DNA from 2 places in the Sporosarcina sp. FSL K6-1540 genome. Region 1 is predicted to be linked to the other one. Evidence: riboswitches for the same ligand, from Rfam matches in the RefSeq annotation. Region 1 holds a riboswitch; the other holds the start of a gene.

Region 1 (15,721 bases):
CTTACTTCTCGTTCCTTCTGGAAACATCCCGACAACTTTTCCCGATTTAAGGATTTTCAATGTATTCCGGAATGCTTCCCTGTCACTCATACCCCGTTTCACAGGATATGCATTCACTTGCGGAAGAATACTTTTTAGCAATGGCATTTTGAATAACTCTTCTTTTGCCATGAAGTGAACAGGCCTAGGACAAGTACTACCGACAACCGGAGGATCGACATTATCGATGTGATTCGTGCAAAGCAGAACACCCCCTTCTTTCGGGAAGTTCTCCGCACCAATTACTTTAATGCGATATAACGGATAAAATATTGCACTGCAGAGCATTTTACCAAGTGGATATAAGTTCATAAGTTCATCCTCTTTTCTGCAAGTTCACTGATTTTTTCCGCCACATCTGTAATTGACATCGAAGTCGTATCGATAAGAACAGCATCTTCCGCTTGTCTGAGTGGAGACACTTCTCTTTCACTATCCGCGCGATCACGTTCAGCAATTTCAGCTTTCAATTGTTCAAGAGACGTTGTGAAGCCACGTTTTTCGTTTTCAATATGACGTCTCATCGCTCTCTCCTCAACAGAGGCTGTCATGAAAATCTTTAGTTCTGCATCCGGCAGGACAGCCGTCCCGATATCGCGCCCGTCCATTACAACACCTGCACCTATAGCTAGAATCCGCTGTTTATCAACCATCAGCTGACGGACACCCATATGAGTAGCGACAGAGGATACAGAAGCCGTCACTAATTGTGAACGGATGTCTTCTGTTACGTCTTTACCATCTACAATGACCGCTTGGCCGTTAATTGATGGCCTAAGAACTATCTCCGTCTCTTCCAATAACTTTTCAAGTTCTTGTCCATCCCTAGTATTTATGTTGTGAACTAACGCTTTATGCGTTAGTGCGCGGTACATAGCACCTGTGTCGATATACGTATAGCCCAATTTTTCAGCTGTGATTTTAGCAATTGTACTTTTTCCAGCCGCAGCCGGACCATCAATCGCGATTTTTATCTCTAATGCCATTTCATCTACCCCCGTAGTCAATTAGACAATATTGTATCATAAGAAGAGCGTAAGCGCCTGGGTAGACCCGAAAAGCGCTGGAGGGCCTTAAGATAAAGGCGCTTTTTGCCTTTAACTTAAGGACTGAAGCGACTCGAGGGTCTAGGCGCCTGGAGTCTAGACACCAAGAAGAGCGTAAGCGCCTTGGTTAACTGGCTGGAGTTTGGACAATTAAAAAGGGAAAAGTCTCATTCACACAGACTCCCCCCAACTAAATTCTATTTTTCATTTCTCATTTGCAACTGCCGTTCAAAACAGAATCGGATAACGTATTGACGCTCAACTTGATTGATTGTCTCAAATTGTAATGAGGCAATTAGTCTGCCATCTTTCTCAAAAACCCTTATAACCCGTGCATCAGCTTTGACATATTTAATTTCACGGTTCATGAAAGGGAGCACGATGGTCAGCGATAACAGCTCGTCTTCTTTGAAAGTGTCGGGGTTAAGGAGAGTTAGCGCGACTCCGCCTGCGCTAAGGTCTGCCGCCACAAACTGGCTGAAGCGTCCATCTTTCTCAACAGCAATATCAATTGCTGATTCTACCCGTACAAATTCACGTCGTTGAATCTTGATAAGCTGTTCATCACCAGGATAGGATAATTTAATCATTGGAATTCCCTTATTAAGGCGGCCGCTCACTTCAGTCCGGAAAGCATAAGACATTTTCATACTATCTATGAATGTAACGTGCAACTGCGTGCCATCCATAAAAAATGCTGTCCGTCCCGTCTCAATATGGCTTGGGTAGTCAATCATTACGAAACCGTCTCCTATATCAACCACTTTACTTTTGAACTTTTCGCTATCTTTTGTAAAGTCTTTATCGATAACAATAATCGTCCCAATCGAAAGTAGCATATTAAAGCACCCGCCATCCCTATGTCATATGGTCTAGCTTCAGGCGCTATCGGCGCGTGTCGCTATTCATAGATACTATTATGTCATGACGGGATGGAAATTCCAATGACTATTTACACTTCATTTTTACTGTAATTTCTCGGTTTTGATCACTTCAGAGGTCTCCGTATCGACGATTACTGCATATGTGCCTATTTGCCCATTCTCATTTATCGTAACTGTCAAATAGTGCGTTAGCCTTTGTTCTAACCGATCATTTTCAACATATGCATATTCTTCTTTGACAATTTCGACGCCCGAATGGAAAAATGTCTTCCAATTCTTCTTCGTGATCGGCTGTCGTTCAGTCTTCTCTTTCCGAATATACTCGGAAGCATCCAGACCAACGATGCCCGCATTATCTTTTGCAATCTTTAAATGGATTACATCTGAAAATACTTTCGCTCCATATTCCGGTTCTACTCTGACAAATACCATATGCCAAGCCGTATTATTTTCCCTTGCTTCCTCGTAAACAAGGTCCTTATAACCTGCATCTTTTAAAAACGTCTCTGCTTTCTTTTTAAGTTCGTCAAACGGCTGAATCTCCTTGCCAAATGGCCTTTCTGTAAGGAATGAAAGGACATGCCCCCCTTTTTCCGTGATATCAATATAACCGACTGACTCAGCTTCGGCAAAACGAATGTGATAAAACGGATAAGGTGAGCCTGGTTGACTCATTTCTACACCGATAGTCTCATTAGATAGGTGTGGAAAAAGTTTTTTGAACTCAGCTATGGCCTCTTCACGAGTCACTTCAGGATCCGCAATATTTTTCAAATCTTTTTTCTTCATAGAATCCGACTCACTTGCTGTCAGTGGGAAATCACTCTCCGTATACTGTTTAACACTAGTACCCATAGCGGTCCAATCATGGCCTGAATCAGCAACATCCAATCTCTGTTTCCAACCGTCTATCGATAAATTCCCACTTACCATGCCCGCAGTTGCCACTTGCCACTCATCCGCCATTGAGCGAAGGTTCTTAGAAGCCAGCTCCATAACCCGGTGATATTCGACGTTATCGGCTACACGAGTTGCTTCCTTGGCATAATTACCAAGACGTCCAAGATAATTCAACCACGATGTTGAAAAGCTTGGATCCATCGGTAATGAAGAAACAGAGTTTTTAATATCCGATGACAGACGCCAAATGTCATCTCGCGCTTTTGAGGATCCATCCGCCTCATTAAATAATAAAGTCTTTTTCACCGCATTATCCAATTCTTCCAGTTTCTCCGATGCATCTGTCATTTTACTGGCGTATTGTCCACTTAGTGCGATAGATAATTGTTCATTTTCAGCTGCTTTACCGTAAGAAAAGATTGAAAGTGCTGCTATTGAGTACACTAATACAAAAATCATTTTTTTCATATTTCGGCAAAATATCGCCGGAAACTTTCGTTGTTTCCGGAAAATTCCGCCTCCCCTCCTTTATCACTAGTTTTCAATACTTTTCCGTATTGATTAATTGGCAAATATATGCAAACCAATTTTTTTAATTTGAGGTCGTGACCAAATCCACTTGCTCGTCGCTGTAATTGGATTGAAGTAGTAAATTGCATTTTCGGAAGGATCCCATCCATTAATAGCATCGAGAACGGCTTCTTTTGCCCGTTCGTTCGGTGTTAGCCAAATTTGCCCGTCAGCGACCGCTGTGAAAGCAAGCGGTTGAAAGATGACACCGCCAACTGTATCTGGAAAATCTGGATGTTCAACCCGGTTCAATATGACTGCAGCTACTGCAACTTGCCCTTCGTACGGTTCTCCTCTTGCCTCACCATAGACAGCATTCGCCATCAGCTTAAGATCCTGATCCGAATATTTTGCTGGCAATTGGATATTTTCCGTTTTACCCGCTCCTTGACCTACCTGAGATGCAAGCGGTTTACTTCCGTAATACGTGAACTTATTCCCTTTATTCAAATTATCTTTTACGAACTTCTCATCATACTGTGATGCATCCACCAATTTTTTCCGAGTCTTCAATCCTGCAATTCCGTCTACCGGAAGTCCATACTTCTCTTGGAAATTGCGCAATGCCCAATAGGTTCCATAGCCAAATGTTCCATCAATCGTCCCAGTGTAATAACCAATATACTGAAGTCTCGACTGCAGCTCGATTACATCATCTCCAAATGCGCCGCGTGCGACATTTTGGGAACTGAATGCTTTTATTTGGACAGGTGAGGTTGCATAAGCACATCCAAGGAGCAAGATGATTGTTATCATACGGATGACCAGTTTTTTCACTTTCATTCCTCCTTTTTCTATAGTTTGTCCAAAATCAGCAATATTATTAACAAATAAAAAATGATCCAGCTAAAGCTGAATCATTTTGTGTTTGTTCGTGCTTTGCGTCTGAATTGCTGCATTGCGAACGTATGTGCATATTTAACTCTAGTTAAGCCAAACCACCAAAGAAACAGCATGAAAGGAATAATCAGATAGAGCCAGAGATTATCTACAGCGAGGATGCCATTATAGATGAAGTGAAGACTATATGGGGCAAGGAATGCTAGAAACAAATACATATTGATGTTTGATTCTACGGCAAATTTTGCTCGGCCAAAATAATAGCCCATTACTACACCGAATAGTGCATGACTGGAAACCGGCAATAAAGCCCGAAGAAATGCGGTGTCCGCTCCAAATGTAAGTAGATAAATAATATTTTCAACCGTCGCAAAACCTAATGACACGCTGGCACCATATAAGATCCCATCGTATGCATCTTCAAATTCAACATGCCTATAAATGGCAAGCAACAGGATGAGCCATTTAAAGAACTCCTCAAGTCCACTTGTAAAAATAACATTCCGAATGAAAAAGTGGGAGAAGATGTTTTCCTCTTCAAATACGTGTTGGATAAACATTATCGGAAAAGTCATGATAGCGCCGTATATGAATGTATGAAATAATGTAAGTGATGGTTCTTTCGCAATCTGTTTTCTCAAATAAAAATAGCTAAAGAGCGCCAATCCCGGCGCAATCGCTACAGTGAACAATATGAACATCGGCCGGCCCCCATTTTGCTTTATTATACCATGATTTCCCTTAAACAGGAGGAACTACTATGAAGAAAAACATTCTGCTTGTTCATACAGGCGGTACGATCTCAATGGAACTGGATACCAAAACCGGCGGAGTAATGTTAAGTGCTGCAAATCCTCTCGCATTAGAAATAGACAACATCCAGCAATTCGCCAACATAACAGAAGTGGAAGCTTTTAATTTACCTTCTCCACATATTACACCTGCACGAATGCTTGAACTCGAAGAGCTGATCTCCCGTCTGATGGAGAATAATTCCTTTGATGGTATTGTCATTACACATGGCACAGACACGCTTGAAGAGACAGCGTATTTCCTTGAACTCTCAACAAATTTCAATATCCCAATTGTATTGACGGGTGCAATGCGTTCTTCCAATGAAATTGGATCGGACGGCGTCTATAACCTGATGTCAGCTGTCAGAGTTGCCGCAGCAGACGACGCAAACGATAAAGGGGTACTCGTCGTACTTAATGATGAAATCCACACAGCGACGAATGTGACGAAAACACATAGCAGTAGTGTCTCTACTTTTCAAAGTCCGCAATATGGACCCATCGGCATTGTAACGAAGTCAGCCATTCATTTCCACCATGCACCATTATCAAGAACCTATCTCCCTGTCGTGTCCATCAACAAAAAAGTAGCCATGTTTAAAATCTATGCCGGAATGGAATCCGACTTGCTTGTTTCGATATCTTCTCTTGGCTATGACGGTGTCGTACTTGAAGGACTAGGACAAGGGAACGTCCCACCTGATGTGGTCGGCGGAATCAGACGTCTACTTTCTGAAGGTCTTCCAGTCATCCTAGTTTCCCGATGCTTCAATGGGATTGCACAGGATATTTATGCGTATGAAGGCGGAGGTAAGATGCTGAAAGATATGGGTGTACGCTTCGAACACGGGCTAAGTGGCCAAAAAGCACGCTTAAAACTATTACTCGAACTTTGTACGAAGTAAAATTGTTGTAGATGTAAATGTCAAAAAGCTGCCCTTCAACCTGTTTTCCTAGATTGAAGGGTAGCTTTTATTTTACACTATTTTGTTTTGCATCAATCGTACGCGCAATTATTTCACCATGAAACTTACCATTTTCGATGAAAATCTCATTGGCATTGTTCCCCGCAGCAATAACACCTGCAATAAAGAGCCCTTCGACATTCGTTTCCATTGTTTCTTCGTCAAAAGAAGGGCGACCGCTTTCTTCTTCAATCGAAATACCAACCTTTTTTAGGAAAGTGTGATCGGGATGATAGCCAATCATTGCGAAGACATAATCATTTTCAATGTCAAACAATTCCCCTTCGATATCAATCGTGACGGAAGCATCCGTGATTTTGACAACATCCGCATTAAAATGCATGGCAATTTCACCACTACGAACAAGGCTATCGAAACCAGGTAAAATCCAGGGCTTAACACTTGGTGAATAATCGGAACCGCGGTAAACAACTGAAACCAGTGCCCCAGCACGTTCCAATTCGAGAGCAGCATCGATGGAAGAGTTCTTTCCTCCAATTACAACCACTTTTTTTCTGAAGTAAGGATGTGCCTCTTCAAAATAGTGGAAGACATTCGGGAGGTCCTCCCCTTCAATACCGAGTTGATTTGGATTGTCGTAGTAGCCAGTCGCGATTACCACATTAGTTGCTAAATACTCGTCTTTATCCGTCAAAATATGGAATCCCGTACTTATTTTCGCAACATCCTCTACCTTTTCAAAACTATTGATAGGAATTTCTTTCAGTTCCGCAACTTTCCTGTAATAAACAAGTGCGTCATTCCGCTTCGGTCTATCTATAGCCGTGATAAATGGAATATCCCCTATAGACAACTTCATACTTGAACTGAAAAACGTCTGATGCGTCGGATAATGATAAATCGAATTGACTATATTGCCCTTTTCGATAACAAGAACATCCAGTCCCTGTTTTTGCAGTTCTATTGCTGCTGACAGGCCACATGGACCTCCCCCTACCACTATTACATCTTTTTGTATCATTTTATTTAATACACTCCTTTAGTACACTTCTCCATAATTTATGACGATGACGTGACATTCAGGCGCCGCACCAAGCCTCAGTGGCAACGTAGACGTGCCGTATCCATTACTGATTAGCTTCGCTCTACCCTTCTTCAATCGGAACGATCCTTTTTCCTGTAGACCGTATTTCCCGATTCGAATTTGTCCGCCATGTGTGTGCCCCGCAAGCATCAATCGAGGCTCATATAACTGCTCCACTTTCCTAAAAAGCGAAGGCGTATGCGTGACCAAAATAACATTGTCATACTGACTGACAACACGGAGGGTCGAGTCAATATCGACATTTCGACTTGACGGATCGTCCGTTCCAGCTATACCCCAACGCGGATGTCCAGGAATAACACTACTTTCGTTGTCAAGGATTTTCCCGCCATAACGAGTAATAATCTCTCGCATTTCTTCTTCTCCAACTTCACGGTCATTATTACCCCAAACATAAAATAACGGTCCCAATTGCGCTAACTTACGGATATTTTCAGCTATCCGTACTAGTGGTACTCCTCTTTCAGCTAGATCACCGCCAATGATAACAATATCGATATCATGGGCAGATTGAACTTTCGCTAGCAATTTATCATCGATTTTACGCCGATGGATATCTGAAATGAAAAATACCGACATTTTTTTGTCAGCCTGACTATCAGACGCAACATTCATATTATGGTAAATAACATTCCTTCTTCTAGCACTCATAAACATATATATTAAAAATCCAATCATCAGCGAAACAGATGACCATATCATTTTATTAACCGTAATCATGCCCACCCTTCATAAGATAAGCGCAAAGTGCCATGTAGATGCGACAGGCTTAGGGCGGACCGGCGAAGCGGCATTCTTTTGCCGATTAGCCGGGCTCACTTATGACCCGAACGTCTGGCGCTTGGAGCTTGACACAGTTCCGTGTCAAAAAACCCAGATTTCCCTATTATCATAAGAAAAAGGCAAAGAATCTATACTTCGCCTTTTTCATACTGCTATTCCTCAAGGAATGACAAGTCTCTGTCCAACCCCAATTTCATTCGATGTTAAGCCGTTTGCGCTTTTGATTTTTTCGACGCCTCCACCGTTACCATAATATTTCAAAGAAATACGATAAAGGTTTTCATTACTACCAACCGTATGCGTTTTTGCTACTGGTTTAGACTCCGGTTTTACTTCCGGTTTCTTCTCCGGCTTCGTTTCTACTTTTACTTCTGGTTTCTTTTCTGGTGTTGGATTGACATTCACTACTGGTTTAGATACTGGCTTCTCCTCAACTTTTGCTTCAGCTTCAGTTTTCACAGCACTCTTTTCGTCCTCATTACTAGTTGCTTTTTTTTCATCGTCTTTATCAGCATCAGCAGTTTTTTCAACTGGCTTTTCACTGTTCATTTCAAAGAGCGTGCCGGTTTCCCCACCTTTTGCTGACGTACGATCACCCGGAGTATAAAAATCGGAAATAATATACACTAAAATGAGTACCGGAATAAGTGTGAATAACCCAAGAATAACATTAATCATCGTATGGCTGGATTTCTTTTTAGGTTTACGACCTTTCCTATGCAATTCGCTACGCGATGGAAGCTTGCTAACCTCATGACCATCGTCTAGACCGATTTCCTTCCTGTGCTCTTCAAAGTCAGTCTTATAATCATCATTTTTCATCGCTACATTCTCCTATCACATCGTGCTATTCTTTCATTATGACGAATTTTGTCGTAAAAATCAAATACACCTTGCTGTATTTGCACCAACAGGATATTGGTTACTCAGAGGGGCGATTGAACTGCAACTTTCCTTGTTCCACGAGTCATCAGGCATAGTTCTTCAGAATGAAGTTAAATGGACAACAGGTTTCTTATCCAAGAAGCCCCGTCAACCTTTCCTCCCAATCCACCATTCGTTTATCCAACACGATTGTTTTTTGTACATCAAGCTTTAGACCATCCGCTGTTCCACAAACCGAACAGCAAAACTTCGGTTTCATTCCACATGCCTCGCCGAAAAAACCTAAAATCTCTTCCCGAATACATCTTTCAGAATGAACTAATCGAAGCATCGTCTGTAGTTGCGCTTCTTTTTCACGTATCAATTCAGACATACGAATAATGACATCTTCAATCGGCATCCGTTCGATGTAGTAGTCTATGACACGTTTTCCTGTTTCGCTAATCCGTGCCAGTTCAGCTGCTTCAGCAGGCGGATAGTTCTCTACGAGAAGACTTTTATAGTGCTTGATTTCCCATTCTTGAGGGAGATCGTCTTGGATAATGAAACGCGTTCTTCCTTCGTCATCGGACGAAAAAAGTAACGTCGCTGCCGCTAAATCACCATCACGTCCCGCACGCCCCACTTCCTGAATGTAACTTGCGATAGCTTGAGGTACATGTTCATGGATCACTTGACGGATATCGTCTTTATGTATACCCATTCCAAACGCATTTGTAGCACATATCCAGCTAATTTCACCAGTGATAAATTGTTCCTGAATGAACGCTCGATCTTCTTGCTCTTTGCCGGCGTGATAAGATGCCACAGAAACACCCTCCAGCTGAAGAAGCTGAGATAGTTCATCAGCCCGCTTTCGCGATGCCACATAAATGATTCCAGGACCCGCCGTCGTTACTATACGATTCTTAATCCACTCCGTTTTCATCATCCCATTATCAACTTTGACAATTGAATAAGAAATATTAGGGCGGTCCAACGAATGTTGATGAATTGCAGGCATTTGAAGTTGCAGATACCTGCAAATATCAGCCTTTACTTTATCATCGGCCGTTGCGGTAAGAGCCAAAATACCTGGTCGGTTTAATCCTTCAAAAAATTCTCCTAGCCGCAAATATTCTGGTCTAAAATCAAATCCCCATTGAGAAATACAATGAGCCTCATCAACAACAATTAACGACAAATGAATGTTACGAAAATGAGCAGTCACATTTTTTTGCAACAACATTTCAGGTGATATGAAAATGAACTTATAGCGGCCTAATTCCCCCATTATCCTGGTTTTCTCCGAATAAGAAAGAAATGAGTTTAACGCAACAACCCTTTTTTCACCGTTCCTTTTCATGATTGCCACCTGGTCTTCCATCAACGCAACGAGTGGTGAAACGATTAAGACAGTACCTTCAAGTACATAGGCAGGTAATTGGTAGCAAAGTGACTTCCCTATACCTGTAGGTAAAATTGCAATCGTGTCCTTGCCCGCAATCACATCTCGAATGACATCTTCTTGTCCTGCCCTGAATTGATCAAAACCGAATCTCTCTTTTAATAATTTGTGAATAGCCATTAGTTGCCCCCTCCCGTCCGCGCACCTAAGATGAGACGAAGTTGAAAATAGGAAAGCGTTTCGAATTCAGATTTCAGCAAGCGAAGTCTACGGGTTCCAATTTCCTTCACTTTTCCAGCTACTGCTTCTGCATCTTCCTCAGAAACAAACTGTGTTAGCGGAAATTCTGTATCATTAATAGACATTTCTACAAAATGATCTTCAATTGTACTCTGTTTCAAGTTGCGCGCCATCGCAATTTCTTCAAGAGAAAAGCCACAATCAAAAAGTTGCTTCGTTTTTACAGAGGAATCCGTCAAATATGTCGAAACCTTGACGCTTTCAGCTATTTTTCGCAAAAAAGGCAAATCAGGAGACAGAATAATGACAGCAAGCATCATATGTAGACCTTCTATAAATAGTAGACGGATATCGAATGGATTTAGTTTCAAATTATCTGCTAACTGATCCCATGTCCAGCCTGTCAGTCCGAAACCACTTAAGCGATGAGTGATAATTGTTTTTTGTCTTTCATCCATTTCACTTCGAGTAATACATAGCCGAATTTCTTCGCTGACGCCTTTAGCAAATACTGGATCACTGATTCGCTGATTATGTAGTAGCATTTTAACAAAAGTTTGAATATCACGGTCTTTTTGAGCGGGCATAAACGATTTTTCCTTTGCTTTGAAATTCGAAACCGTCTGCACAACAAGCGATAACCTTCCGAAAAAAATCATTTCCCTTCCTCTATAATCCCAGCCGTTAAATCGGTAGGACGGTAATTTGCCAACTTCCACGCGACCTTGCTCCGTCAGTTTGACGAAAGAATCATCCATTGTTGAGATGAAACCCCTATCACTTAACTGTTTAGCCGCCTCATCGAATCGTTCAGCTGTCAGTTTTGGTACAATACCAAAGAATTCCTTCAAACCATAATATTCAACATCTTGCAGTGTTTGTCCCGATCTTTTGCCGCGTAATAGGTGAAGTCCCGCATAGATTGTTCGTTCACCGTCTATTCTGCCTATGATGGTTAATAGTATTGAAGATAGTTTCATTTTGAATTCCTCCGATTAACAAATGTTTTTTGTTGAAAACTCTTGTCAACATCATTAGAATGAAAGGTGAAGTAAATTGTTTGTACGGAGAAAAGAGGAGAGAAAGACTATGCCTAAATATACAATCGTTGATCAGGATACATGTATAGCGTGTGGTGCGTGTGGAGCTGCTGCCCCGGATATATACGATTATGATGATGAAGGAATTGCTTATGTTATCCTCGATGATAACATGGGAACAGCTGAAGTTCCAGAAGAACTGATGGAAGACCTAGAAGACGCTTTCGATGGCTGCCCAACCGATTCTATCAAAACCGCCGACGCACCATTTGATGGCGATGCACTTAAATACGAAGATTAACTAGGCAAGCGCTGTCGATAACAGAAGTCGCTTTAAAACTACGACAACTTGTCGTGCTGGCTTCCAGACAGACGTTACTCTACAATAGTGTTAAAGACTCGTGAGTGGCTCTACCAATTGGCTGAGAGACCACTGTCACGAAGCTAGATAAATCGAACGTGGAAAGGTCGTCCTGGAAAATCCCGGGACGACCTTTTTTTATATTATGAAGTTAATTGGGTACGCTGTTGTGCAATCCATTTTTTCATACTCTTGAAAAGCAGCATGGAAATAATCATTAGCATAATTCCCTTGATCAAGTTAAATGGTAGAACTCCTAAAACAATAAAAGTAGCTAACTCATTCCCTGCCATGGCTGGGAAATTCATGAAATACGTATACATTGGTAAAAACAGTAGGTAATTCAAGACACTCATGCCAATAGCCATCGAGACAGTTCCAGCAATGAGGCCTCCAGCTAGACCAATAGATGTTTTAAATTTATTAAAGATAAAATAAATCGGCATTATGAAAAGCACGCCTGTTGCAAAGTTTGCAATTTCACCAACAGGAACACCTGTCGGGCTACCTGACATGAACCAGTGCATTATATTTTTAAGCAGTTCGACCGCAATACCTGCTACAGGTCCCATCGTCATTATTGCCAAAACCGCTGGAATCTCACTGAAATCAATTTTCAGGAATCCAGGTAGTGCAGGTAATGGGAAGTTAAACTGCATCAAAACAGTTGCAATACTCCCTAACATCGCGATGAGAATCATCTTTCGCAACTTTTTGTTATTCATTTGTTCCTCTCTCCTTTTGCGATTCACTTCAAAAGAGGAAAGGCCGTTCCACCTTGTTTATGTCGACAAAAAATCCCAAAAGCAAATAAGCTCGAGGGATTTGAAAGGTATACTCAAATAGAGAGTAGAAAAGAGACTATTTCTTTCTCTTTTAACCCACATTTAAATAAGCACCTCTTTTTGTAGACAACACAAAAAGATGGCCGCACCTTCACCTTCTCCCATCCAGACTATACTGTCGGCTCCGGAATTACACCGGTATCAGCTGTTAAGCTCGCGGGCTTGGAAAGTGACTTTCCTTTACCGCCGGTCGGGAATTACACCCTGCCCCGAAGATGAATCAATATTTTGTTACAACCTTATTGTATACAAAAAAAAGACCTTTGTAAACAAGGCTGTTTACAAAGGTCTTTCTATTTACTTCAATATAAGTGGAAGTGGATTAGATCCAACCGGTACCGGTAAAGGCTGGCTGAAGTTAAAACCGTTCCATTCTTCTTGAACGACATTTTCGAATTGAAGCTGTTCACCAAAATCAGCTGCTGTCAGGAGCATGCCCTCAACCATTTGCATCGCTTTTTCCGGCTCCATCGCGTCCAAATCCAGTGGTTGTGTGAATTTGATGGTCGTCAATTTGTCATCTGCCTTTACTTCAAAATTTAAAGTACTTGGAATGACTGGCTTGAAAACATCATTCGGCTTCACTTTCATTTGCTGTAATGCCTCGTTCAACGATGGCTGCGGTTGGGAAAAGTTCGATGTAAGAAACTGCTGTCCATCTTGTTGTTCAAACATATAGTAATTCAAATGATTACGACCACTTTTCAAAATCAACGGTGTGCTCGGTTGACCTACTTCAGAGAACATGGTCGCAGTTCCATCCTCGTTCTCAAATCGGACCTCCTGATAACCGTAAAACGTATCTTGTAAAGAGTCGAGATAGACTTCCATCGATCCCGAACCTATGTCATAACCATGACCTTGCGGTAGCTGGTGGATAATTACATGATCCTCTGCGGCTATATTGCCTTTATAAGGATGGTACTCTTGAAAACCTAGTGCACTTTCATCGAGACGACTCGCATACTTTTTGTACAAATCATAACTCGTTGGCTCCAAGAAACCAATATCCTTCTTGATTTGACTGTTCGGAATGATAAATGTAATGGGAATGCTTAAAGCTTGATCACCTGCAAGACCTAAATGGAATAGTGTACTATCGATAACGTCTTCGGAGTAGACAGCAAAATGGTGTGTCTTCCCTGTTTCAGATGCCATCTTAGTAGAAAATCCATCCATTGTGCCCATTTCCGCTTCTTCATCCGTACTCGATTCATTTTCCAAACTCGCACCTCTTGCAGAAGGCTCGGCGTCCTCACTTTGCATCATTTTATTGTCGGTACTTTGATCCTTCATTGACAATTCATTTTCACCAAACATAGAAGGAACCAACAGGCCGATAACAAGCAAAGCAGCAACAGCGACAAGTGCTGGCATCCATTTCTTTGATTTTTTACGGTGAGGCGTATTCAGCCGTTCATCTTGCTTCAGCCGTGCCAGTATTTCCGACATTGGACGATTATCTGATATGTCAGGCACATCACCGAGGAGTTTTTCAATCTTGTTGTCGTTCCAATCTTTGTGGGTCATCTAGTTTCCCCCCTTCTGTCGGAAGAGCATTCAATTTCTTTTGTAATGCTTTGATCGCCCTATGTTGTGTTGTCTTCACTTTGCCTTCTGTCCAGCTAAGAATTTCGGCTGTTTCAGCTATGGAAAGATCTTGGAAATAGCGCATGATGATAACCATTTTCTGATCACCAGTACATGTATTAAGTGCTTGCAGCAGCTCTTGCATCTCTTCACTGAGTGTTACGATTTCTTCCGGCAGGATACCTGTCGATACGAGTTCGCTCTTTTCCCAGTCGAATTTATCGAACAGATGCTTTTTACGAACTGTATTTTTCCTGAAATGGTCGATTGCTACATTTTTAGCAATTGAAAAGAGCCATGTCTTCTCGGAACTTTTCCCCTCAAAACCGGCGTAGGCACGCAGTACCCTCACATAGACTTCATGCATGAGGTCCTCAGCATGGTCACGGTCTCTCGTCAAATAGATAAGAAACTTGAACACATCCTGATGGTACTGTTCGTAAAGCCGATGGAAAACGGAGTCGTCCATGAAATACCCCCGTTCTATCAATTAGTCGTATTTCAAGCTATTAAGTTACATCTTTTTTAAGGGCAATATGCAACTGAAAATCGTTCCTTCAGTGTCGCCTTTTGTTGCAGCGATCTTGCCACCATGTGAGTCGATAATGCTTTTCGCGATGGCGAGTCCAAGACCTGTTCCACCTTTTCCTCTAGTTCTCGCTTTATCTGCTTTGTAAAAACGTTCGAAGATATACGGTAAGTCCTCTTGCGGAATTCCAACACCTGTATCTGTCACTGTTATTTCAATCATATCAACTTGTTTTTGTATTCCAAGTCTAACACTTCCCCCATCAGGTGTATGGCGGATTGCATTGTCTATTAAATTCGTCAATACTTGCTCCATACGGTCTTCATCTACATTTGAAATGAGTACTGTATCTTCCAAGAATTCGAAAGTCAAATCGACATTTGCTTCACGCGCAACTTGCATGAATTTATTGACTATCCGGTCGAGAAAAGGAATCATCGATAGATCGTCTTTGTAAAGTCGCATATGTCCTGATTCCATCCTTGCGAGATCGAGAAGATCCGTCACAAGTCGGCCCATCCTTTTCGATTCATCGTGTATGATCTGTACCATTTCGTCGCGCTCTTCATCACTTGTTATAACTCCATCAATAATGGCTTCACTATACCCCTGCAACATAGATATCGGTGTCCGAAGTTCATGAGATACGTTTGCTATGAAGTCGGATCTAAGTTTCTCAAGCTTATGCTGATCTGTCATATCACGTAAGACAGCAACTGCCCCACGAATACTATTTCCGCTATATAACGGGCTAATAGAGATTCCATAAAACTGTCCACCTAATTCTAATTCATCTTCAACTTCCTCAGCGAACGTAATAACATGTTCAAGCATATGAAAAATCGCCGGTGGGATATGATGGTTACCCTCTTGTGCGCCATTTTTAAAATACCAATTCTGCAATAACTGTTCAGCTTGTGGATTACTTAGCAGGATTGTATAATCTCGATTAAATGT
Region 2 (15,721 bases), 1.4 Mb from region 1:
GTGGTATAAATATTGATATTACGCCTATACCGTAGTAAACTACTCGGAATAATATACTTGAAAAAAGGAGTTTTATTATGGGACGCGAATTCATCGATATTTTTGATGAGTGGATTCACTTGTATGACGCATCAGTTGCTGGGGAGGATCCTGAATACCGTGATGTATTTGAAGGCTATGACGAGATTCTAAATGCTGTCGCAAGCAAAGTTATTGGAACTATTCTTGAATTCGGTACAGGGACGGGAAATCTGACAGCAAAATTAATAGATGCCGGTCATCAAGTGATTGGCATTGAACCGAACACTGCGATGCGGCGATTAACGGCGGAGCGATTTCCTTCAATTGAGGTCAAAGACGGGGATTTAATTGATTTTGAAACTGATGGTATAACAATTGATTCAATCGCAAGTTCATATGTATTTCATCATTTAACAGATGAAGAAAAAGGAATTGCGCTGAAGAAGTATGCACAGTTGTTACCGATAAATGGAAAAGTCGTCTTTGCCGATACCATTTTTATAACGGAAGATGCAAAGCAGGCTCAGATAGATAAGGAGCGGGCAAGAAATTTTCATAATGTTGCAGACGATTTAGAACGTGAGTATTACACAGTACTGCCCGTATTGTTGAAACTATTTCTAGAAGCCGGATTCGAAGTGACGTTTAAACAATTGAACGATTTTGTCTGGCTAATGGACGCGACTAAAAAATAAGGGGAGACTACGATGAAAAAGTTGAATGTTGAAAGTTTTAACTTAGATCATACGAAAGTTGCGGCACCGTACGTGCGTTTAGCAGGGACGAAACAGGGAAGTCATGGTGATGAAGTGTATAAGTACGATTTACGTTTCACACAACCTAACAAACAGTTTATGAAAATGGACGCACTACATTCCATCGAGCATTTAATGGCGGAGAACATTCGTAATCATTCTGATAAAGTTGTGGATCTTAGTCCGATGGGTTGCCAAACCGGCTTTTATCTATCTGTTATTAATCATGATGATTACGAAGATATTCTAGTCATTTTAGAAAATACTCTGCGAGATGTACTCGTAGCGACGGAAGTGCCAGCGTGTAACGAAGTGCAATGTGGGTGGGCCGCAAACCATAGTTTGGAAGGTGCCAAAGAGTTAGCGAGAAGTATGCTTGCGAAAAAAGATGAATGGCGCCACGTGTACGAAGAGGAAGTGTAATGAAAGTTTACGGCAGTGTACAAGAATTAGTTGGAAACACGCCGGTTGTTGAGATTAGTCGTATTCATATTCCAAATAATTGTCGGATATTCGCGAAGCTAGAGTATCTAAATCCAGGGGGAAGCGTAAAGGATCGACTCGGATTAACACTCATTGAGGATGCAGAGCAATCGGGAAGCTTGTTGCCAGGTGGAACAATTATTGAAGCGACGGCGGGAAATACGGGTATCGGCTTGGCTCTTGCAGCGATTGGGAAAGGCTATCATGTGATATTTGTCGTTCCAGAAAAGTTTAGTTTAGAAAAACAAACACTTATGCGTGCACTTGGTGCTGGAATCATCAATACACCAACCGAACTAGGCATGAGAGGTGCGATTGAGAAAGCGAGGGAGCTTGTTTTACAAACACCCGGTGCTTTTACACCATCACAGTTTTCAAATCCCGCAAATCCGGCGACGTATATGAAAACACTTGGACCCGAATTATGGCGTGATTTAGATGGGGAAATCGACGTTTTTGTTGCGGGAGCGGGGTCTGGTGGTACATTTATGGGGACCTCGCAGTTTTTGAAAGAACGCAACCCGGGTGTGAAAACAGTTGTCGTGGAACCTGAAGGCTCTATACTCAACGGTGGAGCAGCAGGATCTCATGTAACAGAAGGAATTGGAATGGAGTTTTTACCAGACTACATGGACCCAACGTATTTTGATGCCATTCATACAGTTAGCGATGAGGACGCGTTCATGCAATTGCGTTCATTGGCGAAAAATGAGGGGTTGCTCGTTGGAAGTTCTTCTGGCGCTGCATTCTATGGTTCTTTACGTGAAGCTGAAATTGCGAAAGCGGGAAGCCATATCGTTACCATTTTTCCTGATTCAAGTGAGCGTTATTTAAGTCAGAACATCTATGATCTATTTAAAGGGAGAGAATAATTCATGCGTGCAAAAACGAAATTAATCCACGGCGGTATTGTTGGAGATGCAACGACAGGTGCTGTTTCCACACCAATATATCAAGTAAGTACGTACAAGCAACAGTCAGTTGGTCAATTTAACGGGTATGAATATTCACGTACAGGTAACCCAACTCGTCATGCGCTAGAAGTATTAATTAGCGATTTAGAAGGCGGAAAAGCGGGCTTTGCTTTTGGCTCCGGAATGGCAGCGATTAGTTCGGTTATGATGTTATTTAGTAAAGGTGACCATATTGTTCTAACAGACGATGTATATGGTGGAACATACCGTGTCATTACGAAAGTATTAAATCGCTTTGGCATCTCGGCAACATTCGTTGATTCTAGTGATATCACGAAAGTGGATGAAGCAATTAAAGAAAATACAAAGGCGATTTTCTTGGAATCCCCAACGAATCCACTGTTAAAAATAACGGATATTGAAGCTGTTACTAAGCTTGCAAAAGAAAAGGGATTGCTCGCAATTGTCGACAATACGTTTATGACCCCATATTTTCAACAACCAATCGCTCAAGGCGCAGATATTGTATTGCATAGTGCGACGAAATATATCGGAGGTCATAGTGACGTCGTAGCAGGGCTTGTCGTGGTAGCAACAGAGAAACTTGCAGAGGATTTACATTTCATTCAAAACTCGGTGGGCGCTATTCTTGGGCCACAGGATTCATGGTTATTGATTCGCGGTATAAAAACGCTCGGACTTCGTATGGAAGAGCATAATGTGAATGCGCAGAAAATCGCGGAGTTTTTAGATGGACACGCGGCAGTGGGGAAAGTGTATTATCCGGGACTTAAATCACATCCGGGCCGAGAATTGATGACAAGGCAAGCGACCGGCTTCGGTGGTATGATTTCGTTCGATGTTGGAAGCGAAAAGAAAGCCGATGAGTTGCTTGCGAAATTGCGTTACTTTACGCTTGCGGAAAGTTTAGGAGCAGTTGAAAGCTTGATTTCTATACCTGCACGCATGACACATGCGTCAATTCCGCGTGAACGCAGATTGCAACTGGGGATTACAGATGGTCTTGTACGCATTTCGGTAGGAATTGAAGATGTGGAAGATTTACTTGAAGACTTGGCAAAAGCGTTAGCATAACAGTACGAAAAGCTATTCGCATTCATCGTGAATAGCTTTTTTTCGTTCATATAAAAAAGACATTCAAAATTCTATACAGAAAATTTACACACTCTTTACAGGAAATTTACACGTATATGAGAAAATTGAGTATAAATTCCTGTGAGGTGGTTATTAAATTGAGTCGATTGGCACAAGAAGTCGTTAAGAAGATAAGATTTGGAAAAGTAAACTGGACGAATGTATCTTCTAGAGTTACCAACATCACATTTAAAACTCGATTACTTTTCGCAATTCTAACAATCCTGCTAATATCCACGGTTACAATAGGATTCACAGCATATGAAAAAATGACGAAAAGCACTATTGAACTCGTCTCTTCCCATTTGGAACGAGAGGTGACAATTGTCAATGATCTAGCGAAAACATTGATGTTGATACATATCGGGAATAAGGAAAATTTTATGTCTGCTCTTGAAGAGGTTGTTAAGAGGCAGCATGTATCCTTAACTCAAGATGGTTATAATGCAACGATGTTTTACTCAAAAGATGATCAACTGATTCCCTTTGCGGTTAGTAAAAATACGAATCTGAGTTTGTCCAATCAAATTGTGGAGAAAATCAAACAAGACAGTAAAGGTATTTTACATGAAACAATCCAAGGAAATCCGCATACTATCAGCTATTATCGTGTTCAAGAGTTAGGCGGGGAATTTGTTATTGTCGTTCCGGACAGTGATTATTTGGCGGATACGAAAGAAATGGGAACCCAAATTTTGATATCGATCCTAATTGCGTTAATCATCGCATTGTTACTGATTGCGCCGACGATTCACCGAATGACGAAACCGATAATTGTATTGCAACAAAAAATGCGCATGGTCAGGGAAGGGGATTTAGGAGTCGATTTGGCGATTCAATCTTCTACACCTGAATTCCAATCGCTCATTAAAAGCTTCAAGATGATGATTGAAAGTATGTCCTATATGCTCGTGGAAATAAAAAACACTAGTATACAACTAGCACAGACTGGAAGTCATTTAAACGTCAGCTCAACTGCGCTGCTGACAAAAAATGATTATTTGAATGCTCAGGTTTCAGAGTTGGAGACGATTGCTGCAGAGACGGTTTCTGTATCAGCAACACAGCAGCAAGCCTTCCAGCAGATGAAAGTTCAAATGGCTACGTTGTTTAATGAAATGGAAGATGTTTTTCATGAGTCAACGATTACAAAACAAGTCGTGAAAACAGGAGAGACTTCGACAATCGAGGCAGCAAAAATGATGAGAATCTTCTTCCGAAGTATGGAAAGTGTCATTCAAACGATTGATGACTTACATGAAAAGTTCATGTCCGTTTCTAGTGTAGTTAGCACCATTGATAGCATTACTGACCAAACGCGTATGCTTGCATTAAATGCGAAAATCGAAGCAACTAGAGCTGGAAAAGCAGGAGCAGGATTCTTAGTGGTAGCAAATGAGGTCCAACGATTAGCGGAGCAATCGGCTAACGCTACAGGAGAAATTAAAGGTACTATTTTACAAATGGAACAATCCGTTGATAGGACTACTTTGAATATAGAAGAGATGCAAGTAGATGCAATAAATTTTGAAAGTATTACACAAGAAAATAGTGGGAATTTCAAGGCCGCTGCAGATCAAATCAAGGTATTGGATCGAAGGTTATTTGTTATGAAAGATCACTTGAACTCGTTGGAAAGCGGACTACCGTTATTGGAGGCATCTACGAAACAAGTAGAAAATGTTTCCGAAAAAAATAAAAGTAATGCAGCTCAAATGATGCGCGCATTTCAGGAACAATTTGAAGCGATGCAAGCTGTTGAAAAAACGGGGTCAGAGTTATCTTCTCTTTCCAATAAACTGTTGGTTAACGCCAATCAATTCACTACTTCAATTTGATTTACTGAATCGACGGATAGTAACCTGTATAATGAAAGAAACAAAATAGTCAAAGGGGGACTTTTCTTATGGCACAACATCACTTCCATTTAAAAGCTGACTGGCCAGGTTTACGGAATGATATAGGAACAATCGATGCGGGAAATTTAAAGACGGAGATTTCAATTCCACCCGAAATGGACGGGCCGGGAATTGGTACAAATCCGGATGAAATGCTGCTAGGTGCAGCGGCAACATGTTATATTATTACACTTGCGGCTATGATGGAGCGAAGTAAATTGGAGAAAGTCGCCTTGACGATGGAGTCAGTTGGTGTTGTCGATGTAACGAACGGTGTCATTACATATAAAAAGATTATTCATAAACCAGAAATCGTATTGAAAAAGGACGCAACTGAAAAGGATGAAGCACTGGCACACAAGCTTGCGGAAAAAGCTGAAACGTCCTGTATGATTAGTCGTGCTATCAAAGGAAATGTAGAAATTGAGTTAGATACAACTGTAATAAAATAGAATGCTAAGATGTTCAAAAACCGTGCTCTATGGAGTGCGGTTTTTTTTATACAGAAAAATAAGATTGTATTTAACGTAGATGAAGTGTATATTTGTTTATATAAAAACGGTGTGGAGAGAAAGGTGTTTATGTTTAAATGGATATGTCACTAGATTACCCGGTAGAAGTTATGGAAAAGGGATACATCGAAGAGAATCGTTATTATCGCTGTTTATTATGTGGTGAAGAAGTTGAAAAAGGGATCATTTATCCTGTAGGAGATGTACTTTTCACAGATTGGCGTTATATGGAACACCATATTGAAAGGACGCATGGCAGTGTTTTTGAACGATTACTCTCAGGTGGTAAGGAACAGACGGGGCTGTCCGACCAACAGTCGAAATTGCTTTCTTTGATTTACGCAGGAAATTCAGATAAAGAAATTCAACAGGAACTGAAAATCGGAAGCATGTCGACGATTCGTAATCATCGTTTTTCATTACGCAAAAAAGAAAAACAAGCAAAAACACTGCTGGCTCTCATGAATTTAGTGAAACGGCAACAAGAAATCGTAACAGATGAACCGAATATAGATAAGCCGAATGAGAAATCATTTGAACCTTCAACAGAATTAGCGCGCTATTTCTCTGAGGAGGATGGGCGTTTGAAAACACTACGTATGAAAGAGCAAGAAAAAAATCGCCTGTTAGCAGAAATTGCGTTGCTCTTCAAACCGAATAAAGTGTATTCAGAAGGTGAAGTCAATGCAATTTTGGTGACGATCTTCGAAGATTATATGCTGTTACGGCGGGAGATGGTCGACCGTGATGTGTTAACGCGTAATGCTGAAGGAAGTGCATATCGCCTTGTGCAAAGTCTAGAAAAAGGAGATGTCGATGAAATGGATTTTAAAAAAGAAATGAAATTGAAGGCGAAAGAAGATAAACCGAGTTATGGAATATTTCAAATCAAGAATGTAAAGAACGGGAAGCTTTTTGTAAATTCGACACCGAATTTCAAAACATTGAACGGATTAAAATTCATGTTAACTACCGGTGGGCATAAAAATAAAGAACTACAAACCGATTGGGATGAACATGGAAAAGACAATTTTGAAATTGAAATACTTGAAACGATAGATGAAAAGGATTGGCAGGGGATTAGTAAAAGTAAAATCCTTGAGAAGCAGTTGGATAAGTGGGTAGAAGAGTTACAGCCATATGGGGAAAAAGGATACAATCGTATTAAAAAAATGTGATAGACAGTTAAGAAGACACGTCTGTTGATTAACCATTTATTTGTATAAAACACTGTTGAGTAAGGCTTGGGAAATCCATTTTGACTGGAACATTTCGAGCACTCTAGTACCCTGTACAATTTGTTCCTAGCTTACTTTTAGCAGAGATTATGCATCTATCCATGTGATGTCTTATAGAAAGTGACACTTCTTTAAAATAAATAAGAAAAAACCATATAGAAATTATCAGCCGCCAAAATTACATCTTTGGCGGCTTTTATCCAGGTAGACAATCGTCTATTCTTTTGTCCCAAAAAGCTTTAGCACTTCGTGTACTAATGTATTCAGATATCCCGGTAATCTTATAGAAGTCATTCAATTCAAAGCAATCTAAAGTAAATCATACACGTAGCGCGCCCATAGTGTGATCAAGTTATTTACTGGCCGTCTTTTTCATGTCTACCAAGGCGCCTTCCGCTTTTCTTGTGTTCACTTATTTGGCGTATCCTGTTCAGGCTTTTTAATTGGCACGAGATTAAAAATATCATGATCTTCAAAAGCATCAACAAGACGATCAAGCCAATCGTAATAATCTCGTAGGTATAGTAATTTTTCAATATCTATAGTTACTTCTTCTCTCAATTCATCATCTATCGCGGGATCGTTCACAAGTCCTTCCAGTTCAGCCAAAGATCTTCTTATTGCAGCTGAATGAAAGGAAACAGATCTTCTCCACTTTATTGAAAATAGGTCGATAAAGCTTTGATACCAATCATCCTTCACTTGATAAAGGTCTTTTCGGACCCCTCTTTTCCAAGCACGTTCCACTAACTTCAAATCGGATAGTGCTCTGACAGATGTGCTCATGCTCGTTTTGCTCATCCCGAGTTCTTCTGTCATGTCATCCAATGTTAACGGCTCATTATGAAAAAACATCGTGCCATACTGTCTTCCAGCAGAAGGTGTAAGACCATAAAGATGTATATTTTGTGCGATGGATTCAATAATCCGCTCACGAGCTTTTTCAAGTTTTTCATTACCGTTCATACAACGTCTTCCCTCCACTATAACCGGCATTTATTAACCGATCCAGCTCATTTCTTATAGCGTATTATATCCTATCTTAAAAAGCAATTCGTAGCAATAAAAGTTCGTACAGTTTTTTCTGTACAAACCATTTAAATTGAGAAAACGGTTGTAATGCAAAAAAAAGACAGCTATACTAGAAGACATTCGTCAGTTTTTAAAATATAAGGAGTGTATGTATGAGTGATCAGATTGCCAGTAAGAAAATCGAAGTGATAAACACCACAAAGATTTTCGGTAAAAATGCGAAGCGGGCTTCCCAGCTTCTAAAAGAAGGAAAAACAAAAGGTGAGATTTTGAAAGCGACCGGCGCAACAGTCGGGGTTAAAAATGCATCATTCGATGTGTATGATGGTGAAATATTCGTCATTATGGGATTGTCAGGTAGCGGAAAATCAACGCTTGTTAGATTACTGAATAGGCTGATTGACCCAACAATGGGCAATATCCTGCTAGACGGTGAGGACATCGTCGGGATGAATAAAGAACAACTCCGTAATGTAAGGCGTAAGAAAATTGGAATGGTATTTCAAAACTTCGCACTCTTTCCCCACAAGACGATTCTTGAAAACGCGGAATATGGCTTAGAAATCCAAGGAGTAGCGAAGGCAGAACGTCAAGTCAAAGCGAAAGAATCCTTAGGACTAGTCGGACTTGCAGGATATGAAGATCAATTCCCTAGCCAGTTGAGCGGAGGCATGCAACAGCGTGTTGGTTTAGCGAGAGCGCTAGCTAATGGACCAGATATTTTGCTGATGGACGAAGCATTCAGTGCGCTTGATCCGTTAATCCGCAAAGATATGCAAGACGAATTATTGCAACTTCATAATGATATGGGGAAAACAATTATTTTTATTACGCATGACTTAGATGAGGCACTACGTATAGGCGACCGCATTGCATTGATGAAAGACGGGGAAATTGTTCAAGTGGGTACGCCCGAAGAGATATTGATGAGTCCGTCAAATGAATATGTAGAACGCTTTGTTGAAGATGTGGATCTATCTAAAGTATTGACAGCGGGACATATTATGAAAAAAGCAGAGACAGTTCAAATCGACCGTGGAGCGAGAGTAGCTCTTCGAATGATGAAACAACTTGGGATATCTTCAATTTACGTTGTCGATAAAGCAAAGCGTCTTTTAGGTGCGGTCACGGCTCAAGATGCGAGTTCGGCTATTGAAACAGGGAAGACACTTGAAGAAATAATGATTACCGACCTTCCGATGATTCTTCTGGATACCGTACTAATCGATCTGTTCGATATCGTATCGACAGCGGTTATTCCGGTTGCTGTCGTTGATGAAAATAACAAGCTTCAGGGAATTATTATTCGTGGTGCATTGATTGGTGCATTATCAGGTGATAATCAGTTTATCAATAATAACGGAACTTTCGATTCCGATGAACAAACGGATACGGAGGCGAAGATAAATGGATAAATATTTACCTCGTTTGCCATTTGCGGAGTGGATTGACAATGGAGTCGATTGGCTCGTACTTACTTTCGGTACAGTGTTTGACGGAATTTCAGATTTTCTCAAAGGAATAGTTGAAGGATCAGTGGAATTGCTCGATATCGTGCCATCTATTTTACTTGCCGTGTTATTTGCCTTGCTTGCGTGGTTCGTATCTACTCGCCGCATTGCCATATTTACATTGTTCGGCTTGCTGTTCATCGATTACTTGGGCTATTGGTACCCGATGCTGCAAATGCTAGCGCTCGTACTCACCTCTGTATTCTTCGCGCTGATTATCGGTATTCCAGTCGGTATTTGGGGATCACAACAAGCGACAGCAAGAAAAATTATCAATCCCTTATTGGATTTGATGCAAACCATGCCGGCATTCGTTTATTTATTGCCAGCTATATTCTTCTTTAACATCGGGGTCGTCCCAGGTGTTGTGGCATCTGTTATCTTCTCAATGCCGCCAACAATTCGTTTGACAATGCTTGGAATTGAACAAGTTCCGAAAGATTTAATCGAAGCGACAGAAGCATTTGGTTCTACAACTTGGCAGAGATTGAGCAAAGTACAAATTCCGCTTGCAAAACCGACAATTATGGCGGGTGTCAATCAAAGTATTATGCTTTCCCTATCGATGGTCGTTATTGCATCGATGGTTGGTGCGCCAGGGCTTGGTGAAGAAGTTTACCGAGCTGTTACACAACTGAAAACGGGTGTCGGTTTTGAAACCGGATTGTCCATCGTTATCGTAGCAATCATTTTAGATCGCATCACGCAACACGCAGGAAAGAAAAAACAAGGGGGAACTAAACTATGAAATTAACAAAAAAAGTATTAGGACTTGGAGCGGTTGCACTGCTTGCAGTCGGACTTGCTGCATGTGGCAGTGACAAGAATGAAGCAGACGGAGACTCCACGAAAACAGTTGGTGAATCAGTAGACTATAAGATTACAGGTATCGATCCAGGTGCAGGTATCATGGAAGCTACTGAAAAAGTGCTTACAGAATATGACCTTACAGATTGGGATCTTACAACAGGTTCAAGTGCGGCAATGACAGCTTCACTGAAAAAAGCCTATGACAAAGAGCAACCGATTGTCGTTACAGGTTGGACACCACATTGGAAATTTGCGAAATACGATTTGAAATATCTTGAAGATCCAAAAGGTGTGTACGGTGGGGAAGAGCAGATCCGTACAATCGGAAGAATCGGATTAGCAGAAGATCTGCCAGAAGCACACCAAATCTTATCGAAGTTCAACTGGACTGAAGAGGATATGGGAGAAATAATGGTAGCTATTCAAGAAGGTGAAAAAGAAGACGCGGCAGCACAAAAATGGGTTGAAGCAAATGAAGAAAAAGTGGCTGTATGGACTGAAGGCGTTGAAAAAGTGGACGGCGACAAGATCAAACTTGCTTACGTTGCATGGGACAGTGAAATCGCTAGTCATAACGTCATGAAAATTGTTTTAGAAGATATGGGTTATAAAGTGACATTAACACAAGTTGAAGCAGGTCCATTATGGACTGCAGTTGCTGACGGTAGTGCAGATGCATCGCTTGCAGCTTGGATGCCATTAACACATAAAACATATGCTGATAAATTCGAAGGTAAATTCGAAGAGCTTGGCATCAATATGGAAGGTGTCAAAGTAGGTCTTGTTGTACCACAATATATGGACATCGATTCGATTGAAGACTTGAAGAAATAAACAACAGAATTCTACTTCTATTTAAACGTAAATCGTTTTTCTAATAGTACAAGACTTGCATTAGCTAGCGTAATAACTAGGACAATGAACCCGGAAGAACGCTGTAATATGCAGCGGTTTTCCGGGTTTTATTGAGTGTGATTCTTATGATATAAGCTTCGAACTGAGAATGCAGAATGAACAGTATCTACACAAATTGAACGGCAAAAAGGTAAGTGAACTGAAAACATTGTGAAGTATTGTGCTTTCCTATTCACGATAGTTATTGCTTCAATGGCTGTTACACAATTGGTACCGGATCGTAGCAATCATTTATTGCATCACGAAACGCGCAGGAAAGAAAAAACAAGGGGGAATTACACGATGAAATTATCAAAAAAAGTATTGGGACTTGGGGCAGTTGCTCTACTTGCAGTTGGACTTGCTGCATGTGGCAGTGACAAGAATGAAGCAGACGGAGACTCCACGAAAACAGTTGGCGAATCAGTAGACTATAAGATTACGGGTATCGATCCAGGTGCAGGAATTATGGAGGCGACTGAAAAAGCGCTGGTAGAATATGAACTTAAAGATTGGAAGTTGACAACAGGTTCAGGCGCAGCTATGACAGCTTCACTAAAAAAAGCATATGACAAAGAACAGCCAATCATCATAACGGGCTGGACACCACATTGGAAATTCATGAAATTCGATTTGAAATACCTTGAAGATCCAAAAGGTGTGTATGGTGGAGAAGAACAAATCCGTACAATCGGGAGAATTGGTCTGCAAGAAGATTTACCAGAAGCACATAAAATCCTATCACAGTTCAAATGGACTGAGGAAGATATGGGAGAAGTTATGGTAGCGATACAAGAAGGTGAAAAAGAAGAAATAGCGGCACGAAACTGGATCGATGCAAACGAAGAGTTAGTGGCAGAATGGACAAATGGTGTGGAGAAGGTGGACGGCGATAAAATTAAACTGGCTTATGCAGCATGGGACAGCGAAATCGCAAGCCATAACGTCATGAAACTTGTTCTGGAAGAAATGGGCTTTAAGGTTACATTGACACAAGTTGAATTAGGCCCGCTATGGACTGCGGTAGCTGACGGTAGTGCAGATGCATCACTTGCAGCTTGGTTGCCAATTACAGCTAAAACATACGCTGATAAATTCGAAGGTAAATTCGAAGAACTTGGCGTCAATATGGAAGGCGTTAAGATTGGTTTAGTGGTACCGAAGTATATGGACATCGATTCAATTGAAGACTTAAAGAAATAAATAATAGAATTTCAGTGTTATTTAAGCGCGAGCAATAGGATAATGAACCCGGAAGAACGCTGTAATATGCAGCGGTTTCCCGGGTTTATTATATGTTGCAAATGCAATGGTATTCTTATTTCATCATACATAGAAGACTCAGTTTTGTTCAATCAGACTGAGTCTTTTTTGATTTTATGGCAGCAGTATGATAACTTTAAGTCGGCACGTATAAACAAACTCTTCGGGGCAAGGTGAAATTCCTTACCGGCGGTGATCGAGCATAGCTCGTCAGTCCGTGACCCGTCCTTCCTTGCTTGGAAGGCGGTGGAGCTGGTGAAATTCCGGCACCGACAGTTATAGTCTGGATGGGAGAAGTTGTTTGGATATACGTGCTGTGCTTGCAGGCTCTGCCCTTTCAAAAAACGAAAGGGGGAATGCCAATGGACCCTCAACATTATATGAGACTTGCTCTTGAATTGGCGCGTAGTGCATCAGAACAAACCTCGCCGAATCCACTTGTTGGTGCTGTTTGTGTGAAAGACGGCCGGATTTTAGGGACTGGTGCGCACTTGAAAGCTGAGACACCTCATGCTGAAGTGCATGCGCTGGCAATGGCAGGTGCGAATTCTATTGGTGCGGATCTATACGTGACACTGGAACCGTGTGCCCATACTGGGAAAACACCTTCGTGTACAGATCTCATTATTTCATCTGGAATTCAACGTGTTTTTGTTGCGTCTATCGATCCGAATCCCTCCGTCAATGGTGCGGGAATCGGGCTTCTTAAAGTTGCTGGGATTGAAGTCATTACCGGCATTTTACAGGAAGAGGCAGAGCAGTTAAACCAAGCATTTTTTCATTTCATCAGATACGGGAAACCATACGTTACCTTGAAAGCCACCGCAACTCTTAACGGTAGACTTTCAACGCAGAACGGGGACAGCAAATGGATTACTTCGGCTGCATCACGAACCGATGTCCATCACCTCCGCCATACCCATGATGCTATTTTGGTAGACGTACAAACCGTACTTCACGATAACCCTTTCCTCACCACCCGTTTGCCCCATGGTGGAAAGAACCCAATTCGAATTAATTTAGACCGGCATCTCAGGACGCCAAATCAGCGAATGTTGTTACAGACCGCGCTGTAGAAACAGTTATTTTTACACTCGATTCAACACATTCTGAAACTACTTTTTTTGAACATCCTTTAGTTTCAATTAAAAGGATTTCAGAAAACGTATCTTTTTTGAATGAAGTTTTAAAACGTTTTGCTGATAAAGAAATCATGACGTTGTTCGTTGAAAGCGGTAGCAAAGTTCATTCCAATTTCATCAATGAAGGTCTCGCAGATGAACTGTATTTGTATATGGCTTCGAAATTAATCGACAACGGTTCTTCATTGTTCATGAATGATACTTGGAACCTAATGGCAGAAAGCGAATCCCTGCGTTTTTTAGATGTGCGACAAATAGGAGACGATTTCAGCTTTCATGCCAGGTTTCTGAAGGAGGATTGACAGCAGTTGTTTACTGGAATTATTGAAGAAGTAGGAACAGTTTCAGCGGTTAGGCCAGCGGCGAATTCTTTGCAACTATCAATCCGTTGTAGCAAAGTGCTTAGCGATGTTAAAAAAGGCGATAGTCTGGCGGTGAATGGTGTCTGTTTGACGGTATCAGATTTCTCGAGCAATCATTTTACAGCTGATGTCATGCCTGAAACTGTTAAAGCGACAACGCTTCAAGCATTGCGTACGGGAAGTCCAGTTAACTTAGAACGTGCGATGGCGGCGAATGGTCGTTTCGGCGGACATATAGTCAGTGGACATGTCGATGGCACTGGCGAAATTGTTTCGGTTAGACAAAAAGAAAATGCAATCTATATGGAAATCAGTATCGCAACTAAATTATTGAAGTATTTTATCCCAAAAGGTTCAGTAACTGTGGATGGAACATCACTTACTGTATTTGGTGTGACGAGTATTGGTTTTATCATCTCATTAATTCCAGTCACGCAAGGTGACTCAATCATCGGCCGAAAACGGGCTGGGGATCGAGTGAACGTAGAATGCGATATGCTCGCGAAATATATAGAACGGCTAATAACTACAGACAAAGAGAATCCAACTGGCGGTTTAACAATGGATACCCTTATCGCCAGTGGATTCCTCAGTTAAGGGGGCAAAGCAGATGTACTCTACCGTAGAAAAAGCAATTGAAGAACTAAAAAAAGGAAAAGCAATTATTGTCGTTGACGACGAAGACCGAGAGAACGAAGGTGACTTTGTTGCACTTGGTGAATTCGCTACACCCGAAATGATTAACTTTATGGCGACGGAAGGCCGTGGATTGATTTGCGTGCCGATAGACGAAGAGAAATCGCGACAGCTTGAACTCGGACTTATGACAGAAAATAATAGTGATGTGCACGGAACTGCATTTACGATTAGCATTGATCATGCGGATTGTCATACTGGAATCTCTGCATTTGAACGGTCGGAAACAGTATTAAGGATGCTAGGGACTGAAGCAGGTCCAACAGACTTTAGAAGACCAGGACATATATTTCCGCTAATAGCGAAGTCTGGCGGCGTCCTAAAGCGCTCTGGTCATACAGAAGCTGCTGTAGACCTCGCGAAGCTCGCGGGAGCAGAACCAGTCGGCGTCATATGTGAAATTATGAACGTAGATGGGACAATGGCGAGAGGTCCACAGTTGAAAGAGATAGCTGAACGATTTGATCTTGTTATCTTAACAATTCAGGAACTAATTGCTTATCGTCGCATCAATGAAAAACTTGTTGAGCGCATTGTAGATATTAGTCTGCCAACAGATTTTGGAGATTTTAAAGCAGTCGCTTTCGTTGAAAAAGAAACAGGGAATGAACATATTGCTTTGGTAAAAGGTGATATCGAAGATGCTGAAAATGTACTCGTCCGCGTTCATTCGGAATGTTTGACAGGCGATGTCTTTGGCTCATGTCGATGTGATTGTGGTCCGCAACTTCAAGCTGCACTTGCACAGATTGAAAAAGCCGGAAGAGGCGTCTTACTCTATATGCGTCAGGAAGGTCGTGGAATAGGTCTCGTCAATAAAATGAAGGCCTACAAGCTGCAGGAAGAAGGATACGATACTGTTGAAGCCAATGAGAAATTAGGATTTCCAGATGACCTTCGAGATTACGGCATCGGTGCACAAATACTGCGGGATCTCGGTTTAACGTCGATTCATCTTCTGACGAACAACCCGCGTAAAATTGCTGGAATAGCAGGACACGGGTTAGAAATAACAGAGCGCATTCAAATCGAAAC

Evidence for each region. Region 1 has a riboswitch for FMN ahead of MKY15_RS21490 (ECF transporter S component). Riboswitches for the same ligand answer to the same signal wherever they lie in the genome.
Region 2: linked by a shared signal. The riboswitch ahead of ribD (bifunctional diaminohydroxyphosphoribosylaminopyrimidine deaminase/5-amino-6-(5-phosphoribosylamino)uracil reductase RibD) and the one ahead of MKY15_RS21490 (ECF transporter S component) in region 1 are both predicted to bind FMN.

The regions. Positions count from the first base shown of each region.
Region 1 covers NZ_CP152018.1:4,450,832-4,466,552, forward strand. The annotation lists gene MKY15_RS21425 (lysophospholipid acyltransferase family protein) at 1-351, opposite strand, end outside; gene cmk ((d)CMP kinase) at 348-1,025, opposite strand; gene MKY15_RS21435 (flagellar brake domain-containing protein) at 1,283-1,924, opposite strand; gene MKY15_RS21440 (PepSY1/2 domain-containing protein) at 2,051-3,337, opposite strand; gene sleB (spore cortex-lytic enzyme) at 3,431-4,222, opposite strand; gene prsW (glutamic-type intramembrane protease PrsW) at 4,297-4,980, opposite strand; gene MKY15_RS21455 (asparaginase) at 5,040-5,978, shown strand; gene MKY15_RS21460 (YpdA family putative bacillithiol disulfide reductase) at 6,046-7,020, opposite strand; gene MKY15_RS21465 (metallophosphoesterase) at 7,039-7,824, opposite strand; gene MKY15_RS21470 (LysM peptidoglycan-binding domain-containing protein) at 8,047-8,709, opposite strand; gene MKY15_RS21475 (ATP-dependent DNA helicase RecQ) at 8,903-10,339, opposite strand; gene MKY15_RS21480 (helix-turn-helix domain-containing protein) at 10,339-11,379, opposite strand; gene MKY15_RS21485 (ferredoxin) at 11,489-11,740, shown strand; gene MKY15_RS21490 (ECF transporter S component) at 11,944-12,525, opposite strand; FMN riboswitch at 12,735-12,866, opposite strand; gene MKY15_RS21495 (hypothetical protein) at 12,943-14,175, opposite strand; gene sigX (RNA polymerase sigma factor SigX) at 14,141-14,704, opposite strand; gene MKY15_RS21505 (ATP-binding protein) at 14,750-15,721, opposite strand, start outside.
Region 2 covers NZ_CP152018.1:3,004,384-3,020,104, forward strand. The annotation lists gene MKY15_RS14230 (class I SAM-dependent methyltransferase) at 78-716, shown strand; gene MKY15_RS14235 (S-ribosylhomocysteine lyase) at 729-1,199, shown strand; gene MKY15_RS14240 (cysteine synthase family protein) at 1,199-2,131, shown strand; gene MKY15_RS14245 (bifunctional cystathionine gamma-lyase/homocysteine desulfhydrase) at 2,135-3,268, shown strand; gene MKY15_RS14250 (methyl-accepting chemotaxis protein) at 3,427-5,166, shown strand; gene MKY15_RS14255 (OsmC family protein) at 5,235-5,678, shown strand; gene MKY15_RS14260 (DUF2087 domain-containing protein) at 5,816-6,916, shown strand; gene MKY15_RS14265 (GbsR/MarR family transcriptional regulator) at 7,385-7,942, opposite strand; gene MKY15_RS14270 (glycine betaine/L-proline ABC transporter ATP-binding protein) at 8,161-9,423, shown strand; gene MKY15_RS14275 (proline/glycine betaine ABC transporter permease) at 9,416-10,267, shown strand; gene MKY15_RS14280 (glycine betaine ABC transporter substrate-binding protein) at 10,264-11,163, shown strand; gene MKY15_RS14285 (glycine betaine ABC transporter substrate-binding protein) at 11,527-12,426, shown strand; FMN riboswitch at 12,642-12,789, shown strand; partial or broken gene ribD (bifunctional diaminohydroxyphosphoribosylaminopyrimidine deaminase/5-amino-6-(5-phosphoribosylamino)uracil reductase RibD) at 12,867-13,930, shown strand; gene ribE (riboflavin synthase) at 13,937-14,587, shown strand; gene MKY15_RS14300 (bifunctional 3,4-dihydroxy-2-butanone-4-phosphate synthase/GTP cyclohydrolase II) at 14,601-15,721, shown strand, end outside.